3 regions of the Xenorhabdus sp. SGI 60 genome follow, and region 3 is predicted to be linked to each of the others. Evidence: predicted binding sites of a transcription regulator. Region 3 holds the regulator's gene; each other region holds the start of a gene.

Region 1 (3,289 bases), 1.7 Mb from region 3:
CTGCTGCTTCTTTAATCGCGTTACAGATTTCTGCATAAGTTGCTGGTTTAGCCAGACGTGCAGTCAGGTCAACAACAGATACGTTAGGAGTAGGAACACGGAAAGACATGCCGGTCAGCTTGCCGTTCAGTTCTGGGATAACTTTGCCTACTGCTTTTGCTGCGCCAGTGGAAGATGGGATGATGTTCTGTGCTGCACCACGGCCACCGCGCCAGTCTTTTGCTGAAGGACCATCAACAGTTTTCTGGGTAGCGGTTGTTGCGTGAACTGTAGTCATCAGACCTTCAATGATACCGAATTTGTCATTAATAACTTTAGCCAGTGGGGCCAGACAGTTAGTGGTACAGGAAGCGTTGGAAACGATATCCTGGCCTGCGTAGGCATTGTGGTTGACACCCATAACGAACATTGGCGTATTGTCTTTGGATGGACCGGTCAGAACAACTTTTTTCGCGCCAGCAGCGATATGCTTACGTGCAGTTTCGTCGGTCAGGAAAATACCCGTTGCTTCTGCAACAACATCAACACTGACTTCGTTCCATTTCAGGTTAGCTGGGTCTCTTTCAGATGTCACACGGATGGTTTTGCCGTTAACAACCAATTGACCGTCTTTAACTTCAACAGTGCCGTTAAAGCGGCCGTGGGTTGAATCGTATTTCAGCATGTATGCCATGTATTCTGCATCCAACAGATCATTGATCGCAACGATTTCAATGTCTGAGCGCTCTTGAGCAGCACGGAAAACAATACGGCCGATACGACCAAAACCGTTAATACCTACTTTGATAGTCATAGTATTCCACCAGCTATTTTTTAGTGAATTAAAAGTTGTTTCTAAAGTTACCAAAATCTTGCCAGCCGTCAAGCGGAATCGTGTCAACAATTGAAAAAGATCAATTTAATAGTCACTATCTAGACGATTGTTATACAGCTGGAACAAGCTCTACGTACCCCATTATCGGGGTATAAGGAGATATTTAAAGTTACCATTGGTTAGTTATGTGAGACTTATCACAATTAGTAAAGTAAATTGCTATGTGGGATGGGTTAGAATTCATTTTGACATTTTGGTGTTAATTTTGGGTTGTTTCCGATGATATTTTATTGAAAATATTGACCTTAAAAGGTGGTCATTATGACTAAAAGTCAAAATATTTCCCTTTCTATAGAACAGCTTAGTAAAATGCAACGCTATGTTACGCAAGAAGCAGGTACTGAGCCGCCATTTTCAGGAAAATTACTCCACAACAAAAAAAATGGCATTTATTATTGCTTGTGTTGCCGCCAGCCATTATTTGTTTCTGATATGAAATTTGATTCGGGATGTGGATGGCCGAGCTTCTGCCAACCGATTCGTGATGGTTCTGTCACATATCTTGATGATTATTCTCATAATATGCATCGGATAGAGGTGCGTTGTAGCCAATGCCAGGCACATTTGGGGCATGTCTTTCCCGATGGACCAAAACCGACAGAAGAACGTTTTTGTATTAATTCAGCAGCGCTGCGTTTTGTTGATAAAGAAACAGGCGAAGAAACGGCAGGTTAATGTTACGTTTGAATACTCTGAATTTAAATGAGATCTTGTCTTTGTGCTCTAAAAAGAAACGATTCAGCTTATTTTTTAATAAAATATTATTAACTGTTCTTAAGGTCAATATATGATTAATAATCATGCAGGCTTACAGCCATACAAGTAAAATATGTAGTATATGTAGTGAAATAGAGCACATAGCTATTAAGTAAGGAAATTTCGATGAAGTTGGATGATTTACTCTCCGCCATGACTCCTGAAATTTATCAGCGATTAATTCAGGCGGTTGAACTAGGAAAATGGCAGGATGGTGTACCGCTCACACCAGAACAGAAAGAATACAGTTTACAGGCGGTGATGCTCTGGCAAGCAAAACATAATCATGATCCTGAACATATGACGATTGGCACAGACGGCCAAATTACCATAAAAAGTAAACAAGAGTTAAAGGCGATATTTCAGTCTGACATGGTCGCAAAATTAAAACCCCAGTCGGAAGATTGAAATGGCATGAATTGAGAACCTCGTCCTGTTTTTTGTTAAGGACGAGGTTCTTTTTAGTTTTATAGATTAATTTTATTAATGGTTTTGGCTGCTGTAGCAATGGGTTGGGTCATAAAATGGATATAATTTCATTTTGTAGAACTAACTCAGCTCCTTTTCTGGCCATTTCTTCAAACGCTCGCTGGCTATCCTCTTTCTGGATATTAACACCACGGCAGCCATCAACAATGACATAGGTTTCATAACCTAGTGTCAAGGCATCAAGTACGGTAAATTTTACGCAGTAATCAGTGGCGATACCCATGATAAGCAGGCGTTGTATATTTTGCTCTGTTAACCATGCATCCAGGCGGGTTTTACTACTATGGTCATTATCGAAGAATGCACTATAGCTATCTATCTGGGGATTTTCACCTTTGCGGAAAATTTCTTGAATAGCAGATTGTTTTAACAAAGGATGAAACTCTGCACCAAACTCTCCTTGTATACAATGGTTCGGCCACCATACTTGAGGAATGCCATTGAGTTTTCCTAATGTACCTACTTTTTTTCCTGAGTTTTCTGCAAAGCTCATATGGTTAGCAGGGTGCCAATCCTGAGTTGCGATGACCGGGATATTGTTTTCCTGGCATAGCGCAATCACATCATTTGCTGTCTCAATCACTGCGTCGCTATCTTTGACTGCCAGTGCTCCTCCGGTACAAAAGTCATTTTGCAGATCGATAAGTAATAATGCTGTTTTCATCATATTTCTCGATTTACCTATTTGTTATTCATCGGTGTAACTCAATTCTCCCCGCAGATTTTGTTGCATCAAGTAGCGGATCTCTTCAGGGGGATAAGATTGACTCAATAAATAGTGCAATTTTGTTAAAGCAGCCTCGAAAGTCATGTCATAACCGCTGATAACACCTGATGCCGCCAGAGAATGACCCGTCGCATAACCTCCCATGTTGACTCGGCCAGAAATGCATTGTGTCAAATTAACCACAATAATGCCTCGTTCCGTTGCTGTCTTTAACGTTTGCAACAAATCAATGCGTTGTGGAGCATTGCCAACACCGTATGAGCGTAAAATCAATGCTTTGACTGGCTGCATCAGAATATTTTCTACCACCTGACTGGATAATCCCGGATAGATGGTCACGACACCAATTGGTTGCGATTTGATTGGATTTACAACGAATTCGCCTTGACTAACAGGTATAGGGTTTGTTTTGAAAGTGCGAATATTTATCCCGGCTTCCATCA
Region 2 (3,289 bases), 300 kb from region 3:
TTGCCGAACCCTGAATCACACGCACCGCCCCCGACAAAATAAAACACGCCAGCGCGATTGGCAGGCCAGCACCGACCAACGCATTGCCCAATGCAGACCCAACACCTGAATCCACCAGCACTTGTTTGAATACCCCCCCTGCACCTGTCACCAGCAAAATAATTCCCGCAGGTTGGATCGCCGCAGAGCAGACTTCCATGACTTTCTCTTTGCTCATACCACGACGGATCGCCAACCCGTAAATCGCCACCAGACAAGCAAGCAAAATTGCAATGAAAGGATGACCAAGAAATTCCAGCCAATGATATAGCGCTGATTGCTGATCAACAAAACGTGCACCAATAGTTTTCAAGCCCACTAATATCAATGGGAACAATATCAATGCCAGACTGAAAGCGAAGGAAGGCATCTGGCTTTTACCAATGCTTGGTGTGCCCAGATCTTTGGGTAAATCCAGTGTCACATATTTACTGATAAAGTTACCGTATATCGGGCCAGCCAATAACATGCCAGGAACGGCGGCACTCAGGCCAATCAGGATCATCCAACCAAAATCTGCTCCCATCTGGGAAGCCAGCATCATCGGCGTTGGCCCCGGGACCAAAAACGCCGCCGCCGCCGCAACACCTGCAAACAATGGAAGCGCCAGTTTCACAACATTACCATTGGTGCGACGCGCAACGGCGAATACCACACCAATCAACAACACAACGGCCACATCGAAAAACAGTGGCAACGCACAGATAAGCCCAGCCACACCCAATGCATAGTTAGCCCGCTTTTCACCAAAACTCCCCAGCAATTTCACGGAAATCTGGTCAAGGGCACCCGTTTCATGCAAGATCTTGCCGAACATTGCGCCAAGGGCGACAACAATGGCAAGAAAGCCCAAAGTGCCTGCCATACCGTCTTGCATTGTCTGGGTGATTTGCTCCAATGGCATACCAGAAAAAATCCCTGCCCCCACAGAAACCAGCATCAAGGCAATAAAAGCATGTAACCTGGCTTTCATCACCAAAAACAATAATAGGAGAACAGAGCCGACGGCTGTCAGAACCAGAGTTACAGTACTCATGAACATCCCTCACTAATACGGTTAATGGAGTGGATATGGTCAATGGTTTTAATCACATTTTTGATGACTTCATCAAGATCAAGTTTGATATCAATGTGATGGATATCCTTTTCATCACTGGTCGGTTCTTCCAGTGTCTCAAATTGCGAAATGAGCATTTGCGGTTTGAAGAAATGCCCCTTGCGTGCTTTCAGGCGGCTTTCGATTAAGTCAGGATCCCCTTTCATATAGAGAAATGACAGGTTTTTGTTGCCATCACGTAACATATCCCGATAGTTTTTTTTCAAGGCAGAACACACGAGCAGGGAGATAGGGTTGGTGCGCTGCATGGCAAAAATGGCATCATTGAGTGCCATCAACCACGGCCGCCGATCATCATCATTCAAGGCATGGCCCTGTGCCATTTTTGTAATATTGGCACGGGGATGAAGAAAGTCCCCATCCAGAAACGCAGCTCCTAGTTCACGGGCAACACCACTGGCAACCGCGGATTTACCGCTGCCGGATACCCCCATCAATACAAAAACGTGGTTTGGCTGTTGGGTATCACTCATATCAAACTCCTTTACACAGATCTTACTGCTTAGATATCCATTTGATTTATAATAAAAAGTTAGCAGTGGAATATTAACCACCAAATGTTACCGGTAACTTATTGCCGGTAACATTAGCAGTGGAGTTGGATGGTGGGCAATCAATCAGGACCATCAAAAAAGGAAAATGTGAGGCTTATCGCAATTGAAAATGGGAAAGCATCATTTTGAGCTACAAAAATTAAACACTTTCACCCAATGAAAGGGTAAACCCAACATCGATCAGAGTTTGTTCCAGCTTTTCCCCACTCAGACGAGCAAGCAAGGATTCTGCTGCCTTGCGTCCCATTAAGTCACGAGGAGTCAGCACGCTGGCAAGCTTGGGAGTCATTACCTGGCCGACATCATGACCATGAAAGCCAGCTATCGCAATTTCTTCCGGTATTTTGATCCCCTGTCGTTGGCACTCAAAAATCGCCCCGATGGCGATATCATCATTCGTACAAAACAGGCCATCAATTTCGGGATATTTCTGGCAGGATTCCTGTAAAAGCTGCGCGCCTAATGAATAGGAAGAGCTGACTGGTGTCATCATTTTTCTTGGTTGAAGCCCGGCGCTAAACATCGCCATTTCAAACCCTTGCAAACGGATCAGCGTTCGTTCATCCTGCCGAGCACCGAGATAAATAATGTTTTTGCAGCCGCGTTCGATCATCGCCATCGTCATCTGACGAGCCGCTGCAAAATTATCGATCCCTACTGCAATATCAAGGCAAGGCGATACACTGTCCATCAATTCAACTACGGGTATTCCTACTGTTTGCAACACCTTTAACGTTTTGGATGTATGTGTACGTTCCGCCAGAATCAGGCCATCAATATTATAGGCAAGCAGGGAGAGTAAACGTTCTTCTTCTTTCTGGGCAGAATAACCATAGTGGGCGAGCATGGTCTGATATCCGTTGCGATCAGTCACATGCTCAATACCGCGAATTACTTCGGCGAAGACCTGATTGGTCAATGAAGGAAGCAAAACACCTATTGCACGACTGGTCGAATTGGAAAGAATATCGGGTACACGGTTGGGAATATAACCCAGTTGCTCCACAGCTTCCGCGATTCGTTTTCCCAACGCTTCAGAAACCTGATCGGGATTGCGTAAAAAACGGCTGACCGTCATTTTTGTGACCCCAACGAGGTCAGCAACATCTTGTAAAGCTGGGCGTTTTTTCTTCATTTTCAATGTAATGCAATCAGTTATTAATAGGTACAGAGGAATAACTCGCGGTTTTAACATATTTATACAGCATTACAACACGCCTTCTAGTGAAAAATGCCAATCTACTCGCATCTTGTTTATCAGTAATTGCTGAAATTGTGATGGATTACACGCGCTTGAATGAATATCCCAACATGCTGGTAACATCCCCACCGCACAACACAATAGTTTTCATAACCCTTACTCTCTTTGTTGTTGAGTTAAGGCCAACAGGTTCTTTTGCGATTTCTGCGATAGAAATCTCATAAATTGATAAGTAAGAGTTAAAAATATGGATGAAATGTGATCTGAATTACAGATAGTAAAATAGAAGAATGAAAGAGAAAATTTGACTGACTTTATAGACTAAAAAAATGGTAGAATTTTTCCGCTCTAAAAAGATGTTATAAAACAGGTGGATAA
Region 3 (3,289 bases):
AGAAACGCTTCCTGCTTCATTTGAAGTGACGGCCTGGAGTCAGCGCAATGGCGACGTAGATGAAATCATGGGAATACGTCACCGTACTTTGCCACTGGAAGGCGTGCAATTTCATCCAGAAAGCATTCTGAGTGAGCAGGGACATGAATTGTTGAATAATTTCCTCAAATATTAGTCAGTTACCTCCATACTCCCTCATTCAGTGTTTTTTTATTTGCTCTTAAATGATTTTTTATTCATATTTTATGATTATTATTTCATTTTTAAATAGCAAAGATAAAAATAAGGTGGGGGAAATGGCAGAAAATAAAGCAACAAAACGAAATACCTATGATCAAGTGATGTTGCCCATTTATGCACCGGCGAATTTTATTCCTGTCAGAGGGCAAGGAAGTCGAGTATGGGATCAACAGGGTAAAGAATATATTGATTTTGCCGGAGGTATCGCTGTTCTGGCTTTGGGGCACTGTCACCCGGCTTTGGTGAACGTCCTGAAACAGCAAGGTGAAAAATTGTGGCATGTCAGCAATATTTTTACCAATGAGCCAGCCTTAACTTTAGCGCAAAAATTGATTGATGCGACCTTTGCCCAGAAAGTCTTTTTCGCTAATTCGGGAGCGGAAGCCAATGAAGCGGCATTTAAATTGGCACGTCGTTATGCGATTACTCGTCATCATCCGAATAAAACTAAAATTATTGCTTTCCATCAGGCGTTTCATGGACGCACCTTTTTCACTGTTTCGGTAGGAGGACAGCCGAAATATGCCGACGGGTTTGGACCTAAACCTGCTGATATTGTTCACGTACCTTTTAACGATTTGGATGCTGTCAGGGCGGAAATCGATGATCACACTTGTGCTGTTGTTTTGGAGCCAATTCAAGGAGAAGGGGGAGTGACTCCTGCGACGATGGCGTTTCTGCATGGAGTGCGGGAATTGTGTGATAAACATCAGGCCTTGTTGGTCTTTGATGAAGTCCAGAGTGGAATAGGGCGCACGGGTAAGTTATATGCTTACCAGCATTATGGCGTACAGCCGGATATCCTGACGACAGCAAAAGCGCTGGGGGGCGGTTTTCCCATCAGTGCAATGTTAACGACAGATACAATAGCGGCGGCAATGGAAACGGGCGCGCATGGAACGACTTATGGTGGAAACCCATTGGCTTGTAGTATCGGTTGTGTCGTACTGGATATCATCAATACGCCAGAAGTGATGATGGGCGTGGAAAAACGGCACGATATGCTCATTCATGCTCTGGAAAAGCTGAACCAAAAATATGGTATTTTCCATGAAGTTCGTGGAAAAGGCTTGCTTATTGGCGCCGTATTGAAAGCTGAATATCAGGGCAAGGCCAGAGAAATAGTGCAGCAAGCGGCGGAATCGGGATTGATGTTATTAAGTGCAGGAGACAGCATCTTGCGCTTTACTCCATCATTGATCATTCCTGAGGACGAAATTACAGACGGCATGATGCGGCTGGAAATGGCGATATTCCGCTGGTTAAACCAATAAAAGTAAAAAAGCCAGTGCGAAGTAACAGATTGCACTGGCTGAGTTTCTGGTTTATCGGGAATTAACGAGTCCCGTAAACGACGATGGTTTTGCCATGTGCAGAGATCAGGTTTTGATCTTCCAGCATTTTCAGGATACGGCCAACCGTTTCACGGGAGCAACCCACAATCTGCCCAATTTCCTGACGTGTGATTTTGATTTGCATACCATCAGGGTGAGTCATTGCATCAGGTTGTTTGGCCAAATTGAGCAACGTCTGGGCGATACGGCCTGTAACGTCCAGAAAGGCTAAGTTGCCTACTTTTTCGGAAGTGGTTTGTAGGCGACTTGCCATTTGGGCAGATAAACGCATCAGAATATCAGGATTGACCTGAATTAACTGGCGAAATTTCTTATAGGAAATTTCAGCCACTTCACAGGCACTTTTGGCTCGCACCCATGCAGTACGTTCTTGCCCCTCTTCAAACAATCCAAGTTCACCAATGAAATCTCCCTGATTTAAATAAGAGAGAATCATCTCCTTACCTTCTTCATCTTTTATTAGAACAGCAACCGAACCTTTAACAATGTAGTAAAGCGTTTCTGCTTTCTCGCCTTGATGAATAAGCGTGCTCTTGGATGGATATTTGTGAATATGGCAGTGTGACAAAAACCATTCAAGAGTCGGGTCTGTTTGTGGCTTGCCGAGAACCATTCGCTTTATCCTCTGTTGTTATTTCTGCCTTTATGGTGTGAGAAACTGTAGTTCCTCTTCAGGCTGGCTTTATAAAGTCAATAGCTTAACATATTAACCTGCTGAAAAACTGACAAGCGGGAATTTTATATGGATTATAAAGATGTCAAAATTTGGGCATATTGATCTTAACCATATATCTTGCCAGTCCCTATTTGTAACCTTGTTTGTAACACAGGAAAGCGTTTCTGTCTTCTCCTGTATCGCTTAGCCTATTAAACAGACTGCCAGATTACCAGAAATCAGGCAGAAGAGTTGGTTTTATTGATTTTATATTTATAAAAGGGAAAAAATTATGTCACAAAAAATGGCCTATTTATTTAAATAAAACAGGTAACATTATTTTTTGTTACCTGTTTTATTAAAAATTAAATGGGGATTAAATTACGAGATTTTTTTGCCTTCCAGTAATTGTTTAACAAGCGGCGCCATAATTAATTCCATTGCCAGTCCCATTTTTCCACCCGGAACGACGATAGTATTTATGCTGGAAATAAATGAACCCTGAAGCATAGCGAGTAAATAAGGAAAATCAATTTGAGTGAGACCACGGAAGCGGATCACGATAAAACTTTCGTCCAGCGAGGGAATGGCTTTGGCAGAGAAGGGGTTAGAGGTATCAACGGTAGGGACACGCTGGAAATTGATATGGGTACGTGAAAACTGAGGAGTGATGTAGCGGATATAGTCATCCATTGAGCGGACAACGGAATCCATGACAGCCTCTCTGGAATGCCCACGCTCACCGGTATCACGGATGAGTTTTTGTATCCATTCTAAGTTGACGATAGGCACAACGCCAATCAACAGATCAACATGACTGGCAACATTGTGTTGTGGCGTGACAACACCACCGTGCAGCCCTTCATAAAATAGGACGTCCGTATTTGATGGCAGAGGTTCCCACGGTGTGAAAGTACCCGGCAATTGGTTATAAGGAACGGCCTCATCATAGGTATGGAGATATTTTCGGCAGCGGCCATTGCCCGTTTCTCCGTACTCAAGGAATGTCTTTTCCAACATACCGAAATCGTTAGCTTCT

The links. The regulator CRP, encoded in region 3, controls carbon source genes, mostly activating them, when cyclic AMP is high. The targets are predictions, from matches to a motif close to ATGTGANNNNNNTCACAT.
Region 1: msrB (peptide-methionine (R)-S-oxide reductase MsrB) is a predicted target of CRP. The motif match lies at 1,000-1,017, and genes of this name have one in related genera.
Region 2: gntK (gluconokinase) is a predicted target of CRP. The motif match lies at 1,796-1,813, and genes of this name have one in related genera.

The regions. Positions count from the first base shown of each region.
Region 1 is NZ_CP196860.1:2,019,478-2,022,766, forward strand. Features, by position in the region: gene gapA (glyceraldehyde-3-phosphate dehydrogenase) at 1-793, opposite strand, end outside; gene msrB (peptide-methionine (R)-S-oxide reductase MsrB) at 1,136-1,549, shown strand; gene ACSJJG_RS09445 (YeaC family protein) at 1,757-2,038, shown strand; gene pncA (bifunctional nicotinamidase/pyrazinamidase) at 2,148-2,783, opposite strand; gene ansA (asparaginase) at 2,808-3,289, opposite strand, start outside.
Region 2 is NZ_CP196860.1:600,131-603,419, reverse strand. Features, by position in the region: gene gntU (gluconate transporter) at 1-1,075, opposite strand, end outside; gene gntK (gluconokinase) at 1,072-1,629, opposite strand; gene gntR (gluconate operon transcriptional repressor GntR) at 1,850-2,845, opposite strand.
Region 3 is NZ_CP196860.1:298,628-301,916, forward strand. Features, by position in the region: gene ACSJJG_RS01410 (aminodeoxychorismate synthase component II) at 1-175, shown strand, start outside; gene ACSJJG_RS01415 (aspartate aminotransferase family protein) at 297-1,514, shown strand; gene crp (cAMP-activated global transcriptional regulator CRP) at 1,576-2,208, opposite strand; gene ACSJJG_RS01425 (phosphoribulokinase) at 2,632-3,289, opposite strand, start outside.